Vreelandella piezotolerans: one gene and its partners. The main gene of each other region encodes a partner of the protein of the gene in region 3 in a complex. Links are inferred from orthologs where the notes say so. Each region holds a gene or a part of one and is shown on either strand. Other genes may lie near its edges.

Region 1 (3,150 bases), 2.3 Mb from region 3 along the record:
AGCGGGAGAAATCCGGGCGGCGCTTCTCGTTGAAGGCGTTGCGCCCCTCCTGGCCCTCTTCGGTCATGTAGTAGAGCATGGTGGCGTTGCCGGCCAGCTCCTGAAGCCCCGCCTGGCCGTCGCAGTCGGCGTTGAGCGAGGCTTTCAGGCAGCGCAGCGCCATGGGGCTGTGCTGGAGCATCTCGCGGCACCAGCGCACGCTTTCCCGCTCGAGCTCGTCAAGCGGCACCACGTGGTTGACCAGGCCCATGTCGAGGGCCTGCTCGGCGCCGTACTGGCGGCAGAGAAACCAGATTTCTCGCGCCTTCTTCTGGCCGACGATGCGCGCCAGGTAGGAGGCGCCATAGCCGCCATCAAACGAGCCGACCTTGGGGCCGGTCTGGCCGAAGATGGCGTTGTCGGCGGCGATGGTCAAATCGCACATCAGGTGCAGCACGTGGCCGCCGCCAATGGCGTAGCCCGCCACCATGGCGACCACCGGCTTCGGGCAGGTGCGAATGTCACGCTGGAAATCCAGTACGTTGAGGTGATGGGTGCCCGCCTCGTCGCGGTAGCCGCCGTAGTCGCCACGAATGCGCTGGTCGCCCCCGGAGCAGAAGGCCTGTTCGCCCGCCCCGGTCAGCAGAATCGCGCCGATGGCGCTGTCGTGGCGCGCGCGGCCGAGGGCATGGATCATCTCGCTCACCGTTTGCGGGCGAAACGCATTGCGCACCTCAGGGCGATTGATGGTGATCCGTGCAATGCCCTCCTCAGCGGTGTGATAGAGGATGTCCTGGTACTCTTGCGAGGCGTCCTGCCACTTGATGGGGGCATACAGCGCCTGTTCCGTGAGTCCTTCGATCATGCTGACCTCGTGCTTATCAGGGGTGTGCGTTCTTTTTGATACGGCCGTGTTCGCGGGCGGGCCTCAGCGCAGCCAGCCCACGACCACCAGAGCCAGCGCCAACAGGCTCAACAGGGCCGCCAGGCCGTACATCAGCCATTTGTTGCGAGTGTCCTGGCCCAGGCTCAGGTCGAATAGGCCATGGCGCAGCCGGTGGGCGGCATGAAACAGCGGCAAGCACACGGCGGCGCCGATGAACAGCACGCCGGGCAGGCTGAACAGCAGGCGGGAGGCCCGCTCGTGGCCAAGCGCCTCGGCGGGCAGCAGGCCCAACGGCAGCAATAGCCCGATGAACAGAATCACCGCAGGCAAGACCACGGCAAAACAGACGCCCCCGGCACTGAACAGCCCCCACCACAGGGGCTCGTCATAGGCTTGCCGAGGCTGACCCAGGGGTGCTTTTTGATGTGAGGTTTTCATGCGCCGCCCCTCCCCAAGAGCCAGAACAACACGACCGCCACTGCCACGACCCCCGCCCACTGGCCAGCAACGATGGCACCAGCGGGCACGCTGCGCCCCGCCACGCGCAGCGGCATGACCCGAGGAAACAGCACGAAGAAGGTGGCCGCGTGATAGAGGCTGGCCACCAGCGCCAGCGCATTCAGCAGCAGCACCAGCGGCGAGCCCATAAAGGCCACCCAGCCCTGCCAGCTCGCCGGGCCCTGCAACAGCGCGAACACTCCTGCCAATAGGCAGAGAATGAAAAACACCAGCGGCACCACCGTGGCTTCGCGCAGCATATAGCGCTTGAAGAAACCGTGCTTCAGCCACCAGTTGCGCTTCAAGGGCGGCAGCCGTTGTGATGATGATTTTTCCATGAGGCACTCTCCCGACGGTTCGTTCTGGCCAATCAGCCCTTGAACAGTGCGATCAGCGTATGTTTGGCGGCCTCGACCTTGCCCTGATTGACCGCAGCGGCCGGGTCGACGTGCTTGGGGCATACCTGCGAGCAGAAGCCCACGAAGGTACAGCTCCAGACACCATCGTGGCGGTTGAGCTGCGCCATGCGCTGACGTTTGCCCTGGTCCCGGCTGTCCAGGTTGTAGCGGTGCGCCAGGGTCAGCGCCGCAGGCCCCAGAAACTCAGGGTTCAAACCAAACTGCGGGCACGCCGAATAGCACAGGCCACAGTTGATACAGTTGGCAAACTGCCGATAGCGCGCCAGCTGTTCAGGCGTTTGTGTGTGGGGCTGCGCCTGGCCGGGATCAAAGGTCTGCACCGGGTCCTGTTCGATCAGGTAGGGCTTCACCGCCGCCAGGTGCTCCAGGAACAGCGCCATGTCCACGACCAGGTCCCGCTGCACGGGGAAGTGCGCCAGCGGTTCGATACGAATCTCGCCAGGGTAGTCGCGCAGGAAGGTTTTACAGCCCAGCTTGGGAATGCCGTTGACCATGACGCCACAGGAGCCACAAATCGCCATTCGGCAAGACCAGCGGTAGCTCAGCGTGCTGTCCTGCTGCTCCTTGATATGGTTCAGCGCGTCGAGAAGCGAGGTGCTGTCCTCCACAGCAACGTCGTAGGTTTGCCAGTAGGGTTCCGCTGCGCTGTCGGGCAGGTAACGCTTGATGCTGATGTGCTTGTTCATGCCTTGCCTCCCTTGGCCGCATCCCCGTAAACCCGCGCGGCCGGGGCCGAAAAGCGGGTATCCACCGCCTGCCAGCGCAGCTCGGCGGGCGCATCACCCTGGTAAAACACCTGGCTATGCTTGAGATAGCCCACGTCGTCACGGGCCTGCAGGCCCTCGTCCAGGCGCTGGTGGGCACCCCGGGATTCGCGACGCTCCAACGCGGCCAGGCACGACGCCTCGGCGATCTCCAGCCCGTAGCCAAACTCCAGGCACTCCAGCAGCTCGGTATTGAAAATCTTGCTGGTGTCACTTACTCGCACCTGGGCATAGCGCTGGCGCAGCTGGCGAAGGGTATCCAACGCCTGCTGCATGCCTGCTTCGGTGCGGTAAATGCCGCAGCCGCTCTCCATGGCCTGCACCATGGCGTGCTTGAGCGTCACCCAGGATTCACCGCTGCCCTGGCCATCGCAGAGCGTGGCCAGCCGCGCCTGCTGCCGCTGGGCCTGCGCCTGCAAGACCGGCAGCGCCACCCAGTCGGTGCGGGCAGCCCGCTGGCTGGCCTGCTCCCCAGCCAAGCGGCCAAAGACCAGCAGCTCGGTCAGCGAATTGGAGCCCAGCCGGTTGGCCCCATGCAGGCCTACCGATGCGCACTCCCCGGCGGCGTACAGACCCGCAATGGTCGTTTCACACTGGGGATCGG
Region 2 (3,228 bases), 250 kb from region 3 along the record:
GCTTTTCGCCCAACACACGGTACTGGCGACCGGCGGAGCGAGTGGGCTCTATCGCCACACCACCACCCCTTCGCCCAGCAGCGGCGAAGGGATGATAATGGCAGCCGAGCTGGGCGCCTCGCTCTGCAACCTCGAGTTTCAGCAGTTTCACCCCACCTGCCTTTACGACCCGCACGGCCCGGCTTTCCTCATTAGCGAAGCAGTACGAGGTGAAGGGGGACATTTGCTCGACGAGACGGGCCACCGTTTCATGCCCGACCTGGACCCGCGCGCCGAACTTGCCCCGCGAGACGTGGTGGCGCGCGCCATCGACGCGCACATTCAGCAAGGCACACTGGGGCACGTTTGGCTAGACATTCGTCACCTCGGGCAGGCAGCCATACGCCATCACTTCCCCACGATTTTGACGCATTGCGCCTCACGGGGAATCGACATTACGCGCCAGCCGATCCCCGTTGTTCCCGCCGCCCACTATAGCTGCGGCGGTGTCGCAACGGATCACGTGGGCGCCACACAGGTCGCCAACCTCTACGCGATCGGAGAAACCGCCTACACCGGCCTTCACGGAGCCAACCGTATGGCCAGTAACTCACTCCTAGAGTGCTTGGTGTATGCTAGAAGCTGTGCGCAGCACATCCTTGCGTCCCCTAAGCACGCACGCGAGACGGTCACGCAAGAAACCGTAAGCCCCCCTCCCTTAACCCCAGACGCCCCTTTTGACGCTAAGCAGCTCGACCGGTATCGCCACACGATGCGTAGCATCATGAGCCAACATGTTTCCATCGTTCGGAGCGATCAAGGCCTAGAAGCTGCCCGCAGAGCGTTAGCCGCTCTGAGCGATGAATGGGAGTCGAACGAATCCGCCAAGGCACATCCAGAGAGCATTCGCTTCCAGCAGGCCCTGGCATTGGCCAAAATGACGGTGATGGCCGCCGCAAAGCGCCACGAATCACGGGGGTTGCACTACTCAAAGGATTGGCCGCGCCCCGCACTGGATACTCAGCCATCGTGGATAAAGCTAGATGACCTGGTCTAAAGGATCAGCGGCCCGGCCGATGAAAGCAGCGACGCAATGCGCGCTGACTGGCATTCGGCAATGAGTCGGGCCACACCCACATTCGCCGGGCACCGATACGCAGACCGACCAGCCAAGGCCCAAGGTAGTCACAGCTTACACCTAATCTCACGCCCGGCTCACCCGTGCTCTGCAGCCAGTAACCTTCCCACTGACTGCCGTTTTGCACCAGATGAAGCTCACCACACCGTTGTGTACGATAAGCCCTAACGATCAGCCACACGCTGATCACGAGCATACCTGACGACACCCAGACGCTTAATGCCCGAGCGGTGAGTAGTGCCAAACCCAGCACCAAAGCAACTTGAACACCAACGGCTAATTTAGAGCGTACGATAGGCAGCGTTATCGGTGGTTTCAGCATGCTCGACGATCATCTGGACGAGATGGCGAAGCTCAGGGTCTTCGGGCCATTCTCGATGCATCAACCACACGAACAGATCTTGATCCTCTTCTTCGATCAAGCGCTGGTAGGTGCGCTGTTCCTGTTCGCTTAGCGCGTCGAATCGCTGCTCCAAAAAGGGAATCAACAGCAGATCCAGCTCCCACATACCGCGTCGGGAGTGCCAGTAAAGCCGCTTTCGTAGAACGGCAGCAGGGGAAGTGTCGTCGCTCAACGGTCGCTTCTCCGAGTCAGTGAAATGAAAGGCCAGTATACCGAAGCTGCAGGGTCGCGCCAGCGCCGAGCATCGCCTATGCTGTTAATCAGCTTTGTACTTACCTAGTACCTTGTTTTATCTGAATTGTTTTATGCGTTTATGCGCAGTATGCTGATTTCGATGTTATCGAGGTCGCATGTGCGTCACGGCCTTTAAAGTTCGCAGGGAGCCAACCGATGACCAAATCTGAATTAATCGAACAAATTGCGATGCGTCAACCGGAGCTATCCGCCAAAGAAGTCGAGACGGCGGTGCGTATTATCTTGGACGATATGACCGATGCGCTTGCCAACGGAGGGCGAGTGGAGATACGTGGTTTTGGCAGTTTCTCGCTTCACTATCGCGAGCCGCGCACAGGGCGCAATCCTAAAACCGGTGACCCGGTGGACCTGGATGGCAAGTACGTCCCGCATTTCAAACCGGGCAAGGAGTTGCGCGAGCAAGTCGACGCCAGTCGTGCGCTCGGCTACTGACCGCGAAAGTAGCGGTATCCGACCTTCTGCGGGATGACGCCGTGCCGAGACTCAGACACAATAGCACCATGAATGTCACTGACTAGGAAACTCTCATGCGTTGGATCAAAGGGCTGATTCTGGCCGTCATTTTATTGGTAGTGCTGCTGGTCGGCATTTTGTTCGCCGTCAATAATCAGCAGGCCATCCCCTTGAACCTGATCTGGGCCGAACTGCCTCCGGTCTCGCTATCGGTGTGGTTGCTGGCCACGTTGGCGGTTGGCGTCATCGTCGGCATGCTGGCCATGCTCGGTGTGTACGTCCGCCTAAAAGCGCAGCTCGCCCGTAGCGAGCGCCACAACAAACAGCAGCGTAAAGAGCTAGACCGTTTACGTACGCAGGGGTTTAAGGAACTTGCCTAAATGCAGGATGCGGTGCTGCTAGGCGTTCTCTTGGCAGCCATAGCCATTGGCTTTGGCCTGGGTTTTCGCTACGCCCACCGCCGCGCCCAGCGACCCTCCCGCGCTCCGGGCCTCTCCAGAGAATACTTCGTCGGGCTGAACTACTTATTGAACGAGCAGCCTGACGAAGCCATCAAAACGTTCATCCATGCACTAGATGTCAACAGCGAAACCGTTGAGACACACATTGCCTTGGGGAAGCTGTTTCGCTCGCGGGGTGAAGCGGACAAAGCCGTCGGCATCCACCAAAACCTGCTCGCCCGCCCCGCCCTCTCTACCACGACCAATGAAATCGTTCAGCTCGAACTCGCACGGGATTTCATCGCCCTGGGCGTGCATGATAGAGCGCAGCGTTTGCTGCGGGCACTGCTGGAGCACTCCAGCCAAGAGGACCTGCGCCTGGAGGCTAAACGACTATTGATCGACCTGCTCGAGCGTGAAAAAGAGTGGCAGGATGCCTTAGAAATCGTTCAACCGCTCATGAAACAGCAGCCTGCCATGCGCCGACCTGCCTCTCACTGGCTATGCGAGCTTGCTCAGCAAGAGATCGACCAATCCAGCCGTGCTTTGGCACGTAAACA
Region 3 (3,212 bases):
CTCCAAGCTGGTCAGGCGCTCACGGGTTGCGGTATCGCGGCTGTCGGCCAGGAAGCGGTAGGATTGCAGCAGGCCAGCAGGACCCACGAATTTGTCCGGATTCCACCAGAACGACGGGCACGATGTGGAGCAACACGCGCACAGAATACATTCGTATAGGCCGTCCAGTTTGTCGCGCTCTTCCGGCGACTGCAGGCGCTCAATGGCCGGTGCCGGGGTGTCGTTCTGCAGATACGGCTGGATACGCTCGTACTGTTTATAGAACAGCCCCATGTCGACCACCATATCGCGGATGACCGGAAGACCAGGCAGCGGGCGAAGTGTCAGCTTGTTGTTTTTCACGACGTCTGACAGCGGCGTGATGCACGCCAGGCCGTTTTTGCCATTCATGTTCATGCCGTCGGAACCGCAAACACCCTCACGGCAGCTGCGGCGATAGGCCAAACCGCTGTCTTGCTCTTTCATCAGATGCAGAACATCCAGCACCATCAGATCGCGGCCTTTGGTATCGACCTGAAACTCCTGCATATAAGGTGCGGAGTCGGTTTCCGGATTGTAGCGGTATACGGATACCTGAAGATTGGACATGGTGACTCCCTCTCGTCGGTGCGAAGATTAGTAGGTACGAACCTTGGGCTCGAACGTATCGACGGTTTTCGGCTTGAAGTTGACGTCGCGCTTCTTCAGCTCTTTGCTGGCCGGGAAGTAGAGCGAGTGTTTCAGCCAGTTGACATCATCACGGTCAGGGTAGTCGTAGCGCGAGTGGGCACCACGGCTCTCTTTACGCTCGAGGGCAGCAATCGCCGTTGCTTCTGCCACTTCCATCAGGTTGTCCAGCTCCAGCGCTTCGACACGAGCCGTGTTGAACGCGTTGGATTTGTCCGGCAGGTGCGCATTGGCAATGCGGCCACGCAGGTCCGCCAGCTTTTTGACACCTTCTTGCATGTTTTTCTCTTCACGGAATACACCGAAAGAGTTCTGCATGATGTCTTGCAGCTCGGCTTTCAGTGCCGGAATGCTTTCGCCACCCTCTTCGGATTCGTTCCAGCGCGTGATGCGCTTCATGGCGAACTCGATGTCCGACTCGGAAGCGTCGAGGTATTCGATACCTTCGTTCAGCGCGCCTTCGATGAACATACCCGCAGCACGGCCGAAGACCACCAAGTCGAGCAGTGAGTTACCGCCCAGGCGGTTGGCACCGTGGACCGATACACACGCCGCTTCGCCACAGGCGAACAGGCCGTTGACGATCTGGTCGTTACCATTTTCGTCTTGAGTGATCGCTTGGCCATGGATGTTGGTCGGAATACCGCCCATCATATAGTGGCAGGTCGGGACGACAGGAATCGGGTCTTTCGCCGGATCGACATGGGCGAAGGTCTTGGAGAGCTCGACGATCCCCGGCAGACGCTTGCCAAGGACTTCTTCGCCAAGGTGATCGAGTTTCAGGAAGACGTGATCACCCTTCTCGCCACAGCCGCGGCCTTCGAGAATCTCCATGACCATGGAGCGTGCCACCACGTCTCGACCCGCTAAGTCTTTGGCGTTCGGTGCATAACGCTCCATGAAACGCTCGCCGTCTTTGTTGATCAGGTAGCCACCCTCACCACGGCATCCTTCGGTCACCAAGGTGCCCGCACCGTAGATACCGGTCGGGTGGAACTGCCACATTTCCATATCCTGCATCGGGAAGCCCGCGCGCAGCGCCATGCCGATGCCGTCACCGGTATTGATCAGAGCGTTGGTGGTAGAGGCGTAGATACGACCCGCACCGCCCGTCGCCAGAACCGTGGCTTTCGATTTGACGTGCACCACTTCACCAGTTTCGATGCACATGGCGATACAGCCCACTACGTCACCGCTGGCGTTCTTGACCAGGTCGACTGCATACCACTCGTTCAAGAACGTGGTGTTGTTCTTGAGGTTGTTTTGGTACAGGGTGTGCAGCAGTGCGTGGCCGGTACGGTCGGCGGCTGCACAGGTGCGCGCTGCCTGACCGCCTTCACCGAAGTTCTTCGACTGACCGCCGAACGGACGCTGGTAGATGCGGCCGTTATCGAAACGCGAGAACGGCAGGCCCATGTGTTCCAGTTCGAAGACCGCTTTGGGGCCTTCGGAGCACATGTATTCAGCGGCGTCTTGGTCAGCAATGTAGTCGCCGCCTTTGACCGTGTCGTACATGTGCCAACGCCAGTCATCGTTCGGGTCGGCGGAGGCGATGGCACAGGTAATACCGCCTTGAGCAGAAACCGTGTGAGAGCGCGTCGGGAACACTTTGGAAAGTACGGCTGTCTTTTTACCGGATTTTGCTAGTTCGAGCGCCGCACGCAGGCCAGAGCCACCGCCACCGATGATGATGGCGTCGAATGTCAGGCTACGAAGGTTAGACATGTATCAAGCTCCCCACAGAATTTGAATGCCCCACACGAGGTACACGAAGATGGCCAGAATGATCAGCGTCTGGGCACCCACGCGCAGGCGAGTGGACTTGAGGTAATCGGTGGTGACGGTCCACAAACCGATCCAGGCGTGCGCAGCGATCGAGATAAACGCCAGCAGCGAGAAAATACGCATCCAGGTTTGCTCGAACAGGCCGCTCCAGGTGTAGTAATCCAGGTTCGGATTCAACAGCAGGTAAGCAACGACGAAAACGGTATAGAGGGCCAGCACGACCGCAGAAACACGCTGCATCAGCCAGTCAGACAGACCGCTACGGCCAAAACTCGTAATGTTGGTTACCATACCCAAACTCCTGCCAGAATGATCAGAACCGCGCTTACCACGACGGTCGCCTGTGCTTTTTTCACGCCACCTTCTAAGGTCACCCCAATATTGGCGTCCATCAGCAGGTGCTTGATGCCTGCCACAAAGTGGAATGCCAAGGCAGACAGCAGCCCCCACGCAACGAGCTTGGCAAAGAAGTTGTTGGCTAAGGCACTGCTGACAGCATCGAAGCCAGCCGGAGATGATAGGGATTTACCCAACGCCCAAAAAGCGAAAATCAGGCCAACGAACAGGATCACACCCGTGATACGGTGTGTAATCGACGTTAGCGCCGGTAGTGGGAAATGTATCGTCGTTAGATCTAGGTTTACGGGTCGTTTGCTATTCACGGCGTTATACACACTCTCTTGGCCCGCTCTGCGACAGGTCGGGCATAGCCCGAGCGGGCAGTGGTTGCTGGAAGGGGCTCGGCCGTTGCCAAGTCGGGC
Region 4 (3,082 bases), 2.3 Mb from region 3 along the record:
CGCCGCCAGCTGCGGGTGTGCCTGCCAGGGGCGCTGCCGCGAGAGGGTTTCGTCCAGCGCAAAGGGCACGCCGGTCGCCTCGGCCACGGCCTGGGTGTCGGTAAGCGCGGCGCAGGGCTCTTCCAGGTAGTCGATCTGCCCCGGCGGCAGCCCGGCACAGAAGCGCCGCGCCTGCTCGCGGGTGAAGCCGCCGTTGGCGTCCAGTATCAGCCGGGTGGTGGGCAAGCGCTCACTTATCCGCTTGATCAGCGCCAGCTCTTCATTGATGGGGTAGCGGGCGACCTTGAGCTTGAGGCGCTCCGGCGGCGCCGTTCGCCACGCCTTGAGGCGGACCTCGATCTCGATCATCAGATGGGCAGGCGTACCCTGAAGCAGCGGGTACGGGGCGGGTGATTGGGGCAAGCGCTCGGGCCAGGCGCGCCGGGCGCAGCCAAGGCCGAACTGCACCGAGGCAAGCTGCGGGGTCGGCACCTCGCCGCGCTCGAAAGCGGCCAGGTAGGCCAGCGCCTCGGCTTCGGCCTGGGCCAGGGTCTCGCAGGAGAAGCCCGGCAACGGGGCGATCTCGCCCCACTGGCCGTCGATGTTTACCAGCAGCCCCTCGCGCTGGGTCAGCCGCTCGCCGTTCAGCGTCAGCGGCCTGGTCAGCGCAAGCGCGTAGCGGTAGAGCGCGCGCGCCATCAGGGGTTGCGCGGGTAGCGGGAGAAATCCGGGCGGCGCTTCTCGTTGAAGGCGTTGCGCCCCTCCTGGCCCTCTTCGGTCATGTAGTAGAGCATGGTGGCGTTGCCGGCCAGCTCCTGAAGCCCCGCCTGGCCGTCGCAGTCGGCGTTGAGCGAGGCTTTCAGGCAGCGCAGCGCCATGGGGCTGTGCTGGAGCATCTCGCGGCACCAGCGCACGCTTTCCCGCTCGAGCTCGTCAAGCGGCACCACGTGGTTGACCAGGCCCATGTCGAGGGCCTGCTCGGCGCCGTACTGGCGGCAGAGAAACCAGATTTCTCGCGCCTTCTTCTGGCCGACGATGCGCGCCAGGTAGGAGGCGCCATAGCCGCCATCAAACGAGCCGACCTTGGGGCCGGTCTGGCCGAAGATGGCGTTGTCGGCGGCGATGGTCAAATCGCACATCAGGTGCAGCACGTGGCCGCCGCCAATGGCGTAGCCCGCCACCATGGCGACCACCGGCTTCGGGCAGGTGCGAATGTCACGCTGGAAATCCAGTACGTTGAGGTGATGGGTGCCCGCCTCGTCGCGGTAGCCGCCGTAGTCGCCACGAATGCGCTGGTCGCCCCCGGAGCAGAAGGCCTGTTCGCCCGCCCCGGTCAGCAGAATCGCGCCGATGGCGCTGTCGTGGCGCGCGCGGCCGAGGGCATGGATCATCTCGCTCACCGTTTGCGGGCGAAACGCATTGCGCACCTCAGGGCGATTGATGGTGATCCGTGCAATGCCCTCCTCAGCGGTGTGATAGAGGATGTCCTGGTACTCTTGCGAGGCGTCCTGCCACTTGATGGGGGCATACAGCGCCTGTTCCGTGAGTCCTTCGATCATGCTGACCTCGTGCTTATCAGGGGTGTGCGTTCTTTTTGATACGGCCGTGTTCGCGGGCGGGCCTCAGCGCAGCCAGCCCACGACCACCAGAGCCAGCGCCAACAGGCTCAACAGGGCCGCCAGGCCGTACATCAGCCATTTGTTGCGAGTGTCCTGGCCCAGGCTCAGGTCGAATAGGCCATGGCGCAGCCGGTGGGCGGCATGAAACAGCGGCAAGCACACGGCGGCGCCGATGAACAGCACGCCGGGCAGGCTGAACAGCAGGCGGGAGGCCCGCTCGTGGCCAAGCGCCTCGGCGGGCAGCAGGCCCAACGGCAGCAATAGCCCGATGAACAGAATCACCGCAGGCAAGACCACGGCAAAACAGACGCCCCCGGCACTGAACAGCCCCCACCACAGGGGCTCGTCATAGGCTTGCCGAGGCTGACCCAGGGGTGCTTTTTGATGTGAGGTTTTCATGCGCCGCCCCTCCCCAAGAGCCAGAACAACACGACCGCCACTGCCACGACCCCCGCCCACTGGCCAGCAACGATGGCACCAGCGGGCACGCTGCGCCCCGCCACGCGCAGCGGCATGACCCGAGGAAACAGCACGAAGAAGGTGGCCGCGTGATAGAGGCTGGCCACCAGCGCCAGCGCATTCAGCAGCAGCACCAGCGGCGAGCCCATAAAGGCCACCCAGCCCTGCCAGCTCGCCGGGCCCTGCAACAGCGCGAACACTCCTGCCAATAGGCAGAGAATGAAAAACACCAGCGGCACCACCGTGGCTTCGCGCAGCATATAGCGCTTGAAGAAACCGTGCTTCAGCCACCAGTTGCGCTTCAAGGGCGGCAGCCGTTGTGATGATGATTTTTCCATGAGGCACTCTCCCGACGGTTCGTTCTGGCCAATCAGCCCTTGAACAGTGCGATCAGCGTATGTTTGGCGGCCTCGACCTTGCCCTGATTGACCGCAGCGGCCGGGTCGACGTGCTTGGGGCATACCTGCGAGCAGAAGCCCACGAAGGTACAGCTCCAGACACCATCGTGGCGGTTGAGCTGCGCCATGCGCTGACGTTTGCCCTGGTCCCGGCTGTCCAGGTTGTAGCGGTGCGCCAGGGTCAGCGCCGCAGGCCCCAGAAACTCAGGGTTCAAACCAAACTGCGGGCACGCCGAATAGCACAGGCCACAGTTGATACAGTTGGCAAACTGCCGATAGCGCGCCAGCTGTTCAGGCGTTTGTGTGTGGGGCTGCGCCTGGCCGGGATCAAAGGTCTGCACCGGGTCCTGTTCGATCAGGTAGGGCTTCACCGCCGCCAGGTGCTCCAGGAACAGCGCCATGTCCACGACCAGGTCCCGCTGCACGGGGAAGTGCGCCAGCGGTTCGATACGAATCTCGCCAGGGTAGTCGCGCAGGAAGGTTTTACAGCCCAGCTTGGGAATGCCGTTGACCATGACGCCACAGGAGCCACAAATCGCCATTCGGCAAGACCAGCGGTAGCTCAGCGTGCTGTCCTGCTGCTCCTTGATATGGTTCAGCGCGTCGAGAAGCGAGGTGCTGTCCTCC

What was found.
Region 1: sdhA (region 3) and GYM47_RS15790 share a complex: the UniProt entries of both Escherichia coli proteins name them as parts of the enzyme complex. The link is inferred for Vreelandella piezotolerans from one-to-one orthologs.
Region 2: the proteins of sdhA (region 3) and GYM47_RS06255 are in contact, whole or in part, in a crystal structure (PDB 6C12), measured with the Escherichia coli proteins. The link is inferred for Vreelandella piezotolerans from one-to-one orthologs.
Region 4: sdhA (region 3) and frdD share a complex: the UniProt entries of both Escherichia coli proteins name them as parts of the enzyme complex. The link is inferred for Vreelandella piezotolerans from one-to-one orthologs.

Annotation. Positions count from the first base shown.
Region 1 is NZ_CP048602.1:3,443,935-3,447,084, forward strand. The notes cover bases 1-2,851. They hold GYM47_RS15790 (fumarate reductase subunit C), read right to left. Parts: upstream 1,702-2,851; coding sequence 1,300-1,701; downstream 1-1,299. Other genes in these bases: menB (1,4-dihydroxy-2-naphthoyl-CoA synthase), read right to left, coding at 1-844; frdD (fumarate reductase subunit FrdD), read right to left, coding at 908-1,303; GYM47_RS15795 (succinate dehydrogenase/fumarate reductase iron-sulfur subunit), read right to left, coding at 1,734-2,468; frdA (fumarate reductase (quinol) flavoprotein subunit), read right to left, coding at 2,465-2,851. In the rest of the region: more of frdA, read right to left, coding at 2,852-3,150. UniProt on the Escherichia coli protein: Two distinct, membrane-bound, FAD-containing enzymes are responsible for the catalysis of fumarate and succinate interconversion; fumarate reductase is used in anaerobic growth, and succinate dehydrogenase is used in aerobic growth.
Region 2 is NZ_CP048602.1:1,355,680-1,358,907, reverse strand. The notes cover bases 46-2,974. They hold GYM47_RS06255 (FAD assembly factor SdhE), read right to left. Parts: upstream 1,693-2,974; coding sequence 1,399-1,692; downstream 46-1,398. Other genes in these bases: lapB (lipopolysaccharide assembly protein LapB), read left to right, coding at 2,609-2,974; GYM47_RS06245 (lipopolysaccharide assembly protein LapA domain-containing protein), read left to right, coding at 2,303-2,608; GYM47_RS06250 (integration host factor subunit beta), read left to right, coding at 1,911-2,207; GYM47_RS06260 (hypothetical protein), read right to left, coding at 1,041-1,439; nadB (L-aspartate oxidase), read left to right, coding at 46-1,036. Also shown: more of nadB, read left to right, coding at 1-45; more of lapB, read left to right, coding at 2,975-3,228. UniProt on the Escherichia coli protein: An FAD assembly protein, which accelerates covalent attachment of the cofactor into other proteins.
Region 3 is NZ_CP048602.1:1,103,183-1,106,394, reverse strand. What follows is about bases 4-2,916. They hold sdhA (succinate dehydrogenase flavoprotein subunit), read right to left. Parts: upstream 2,392-2,916; coding sequence 616-2,391; downstream 4-615. Other genes in these bases: sdhC (succinate dehydrogenase, cytochrome b556 subunit), read right to left, coding at 2,736-2,916; sdhD (succinate dehydrogenase, hydrophobic membrane anchor protein), read right to left, coding at 2,395-2,742; GYM47_RS05140 (succinate dehydrogenase iron-sulfur subunit), read right to left, coding at 4-588. Also shown: more of GYM47_RS05140, read right to left, coding at 1-3; more of sdhC, read right to left, coding at 2,917-3,113. UniProt on the Escherichia coli protein: Two distinct, membrane-bound, FAD-containing enzymes are responsible for the catalysis of fumarate and succinate interconversion; the fumarate reductase is used in anaerobic growth, and the succinate dehydrogenase is used in aerobic growth.
Region 4 is NZ_CP048602.1:3,443,241-3,446,322, forward strand. Bases 300-3,082 are described here. They hold frdD (fumarate reductase subunit FrdD), read right to left. Parts: upstream 1,998-3,082; coding sequence 1,602-1,997; downstream 300-1,601. Other genes in these bases: menC (o-succinylbenzoate synthase), read right to left, coding at 300-678; menB (1,4-dihydroxy-2-naphthoyl-CoA synthase), read right to left, coding at 678-1,538; GYM47_RS15790 (fumarate reductase subunit C), read right to left, coding at 1,994-2,395; GYM47_RS15795 (succinate dehydrogenase/fumarate reductase iron-sulfur subunit), read right to left, coding at 2,428-3,082. Outside these bases: more of menC, read right to left, coding at 1-299. UniProt on the Escherichia coli protein: Two distinct, membrane-bound, FAD-containing enzymes are responsible for the catalysis of fumarate and succinate interconversion; fumarate reductase is used in anaerobic growth, and succinate dehydrogenase is used in aerobic growth.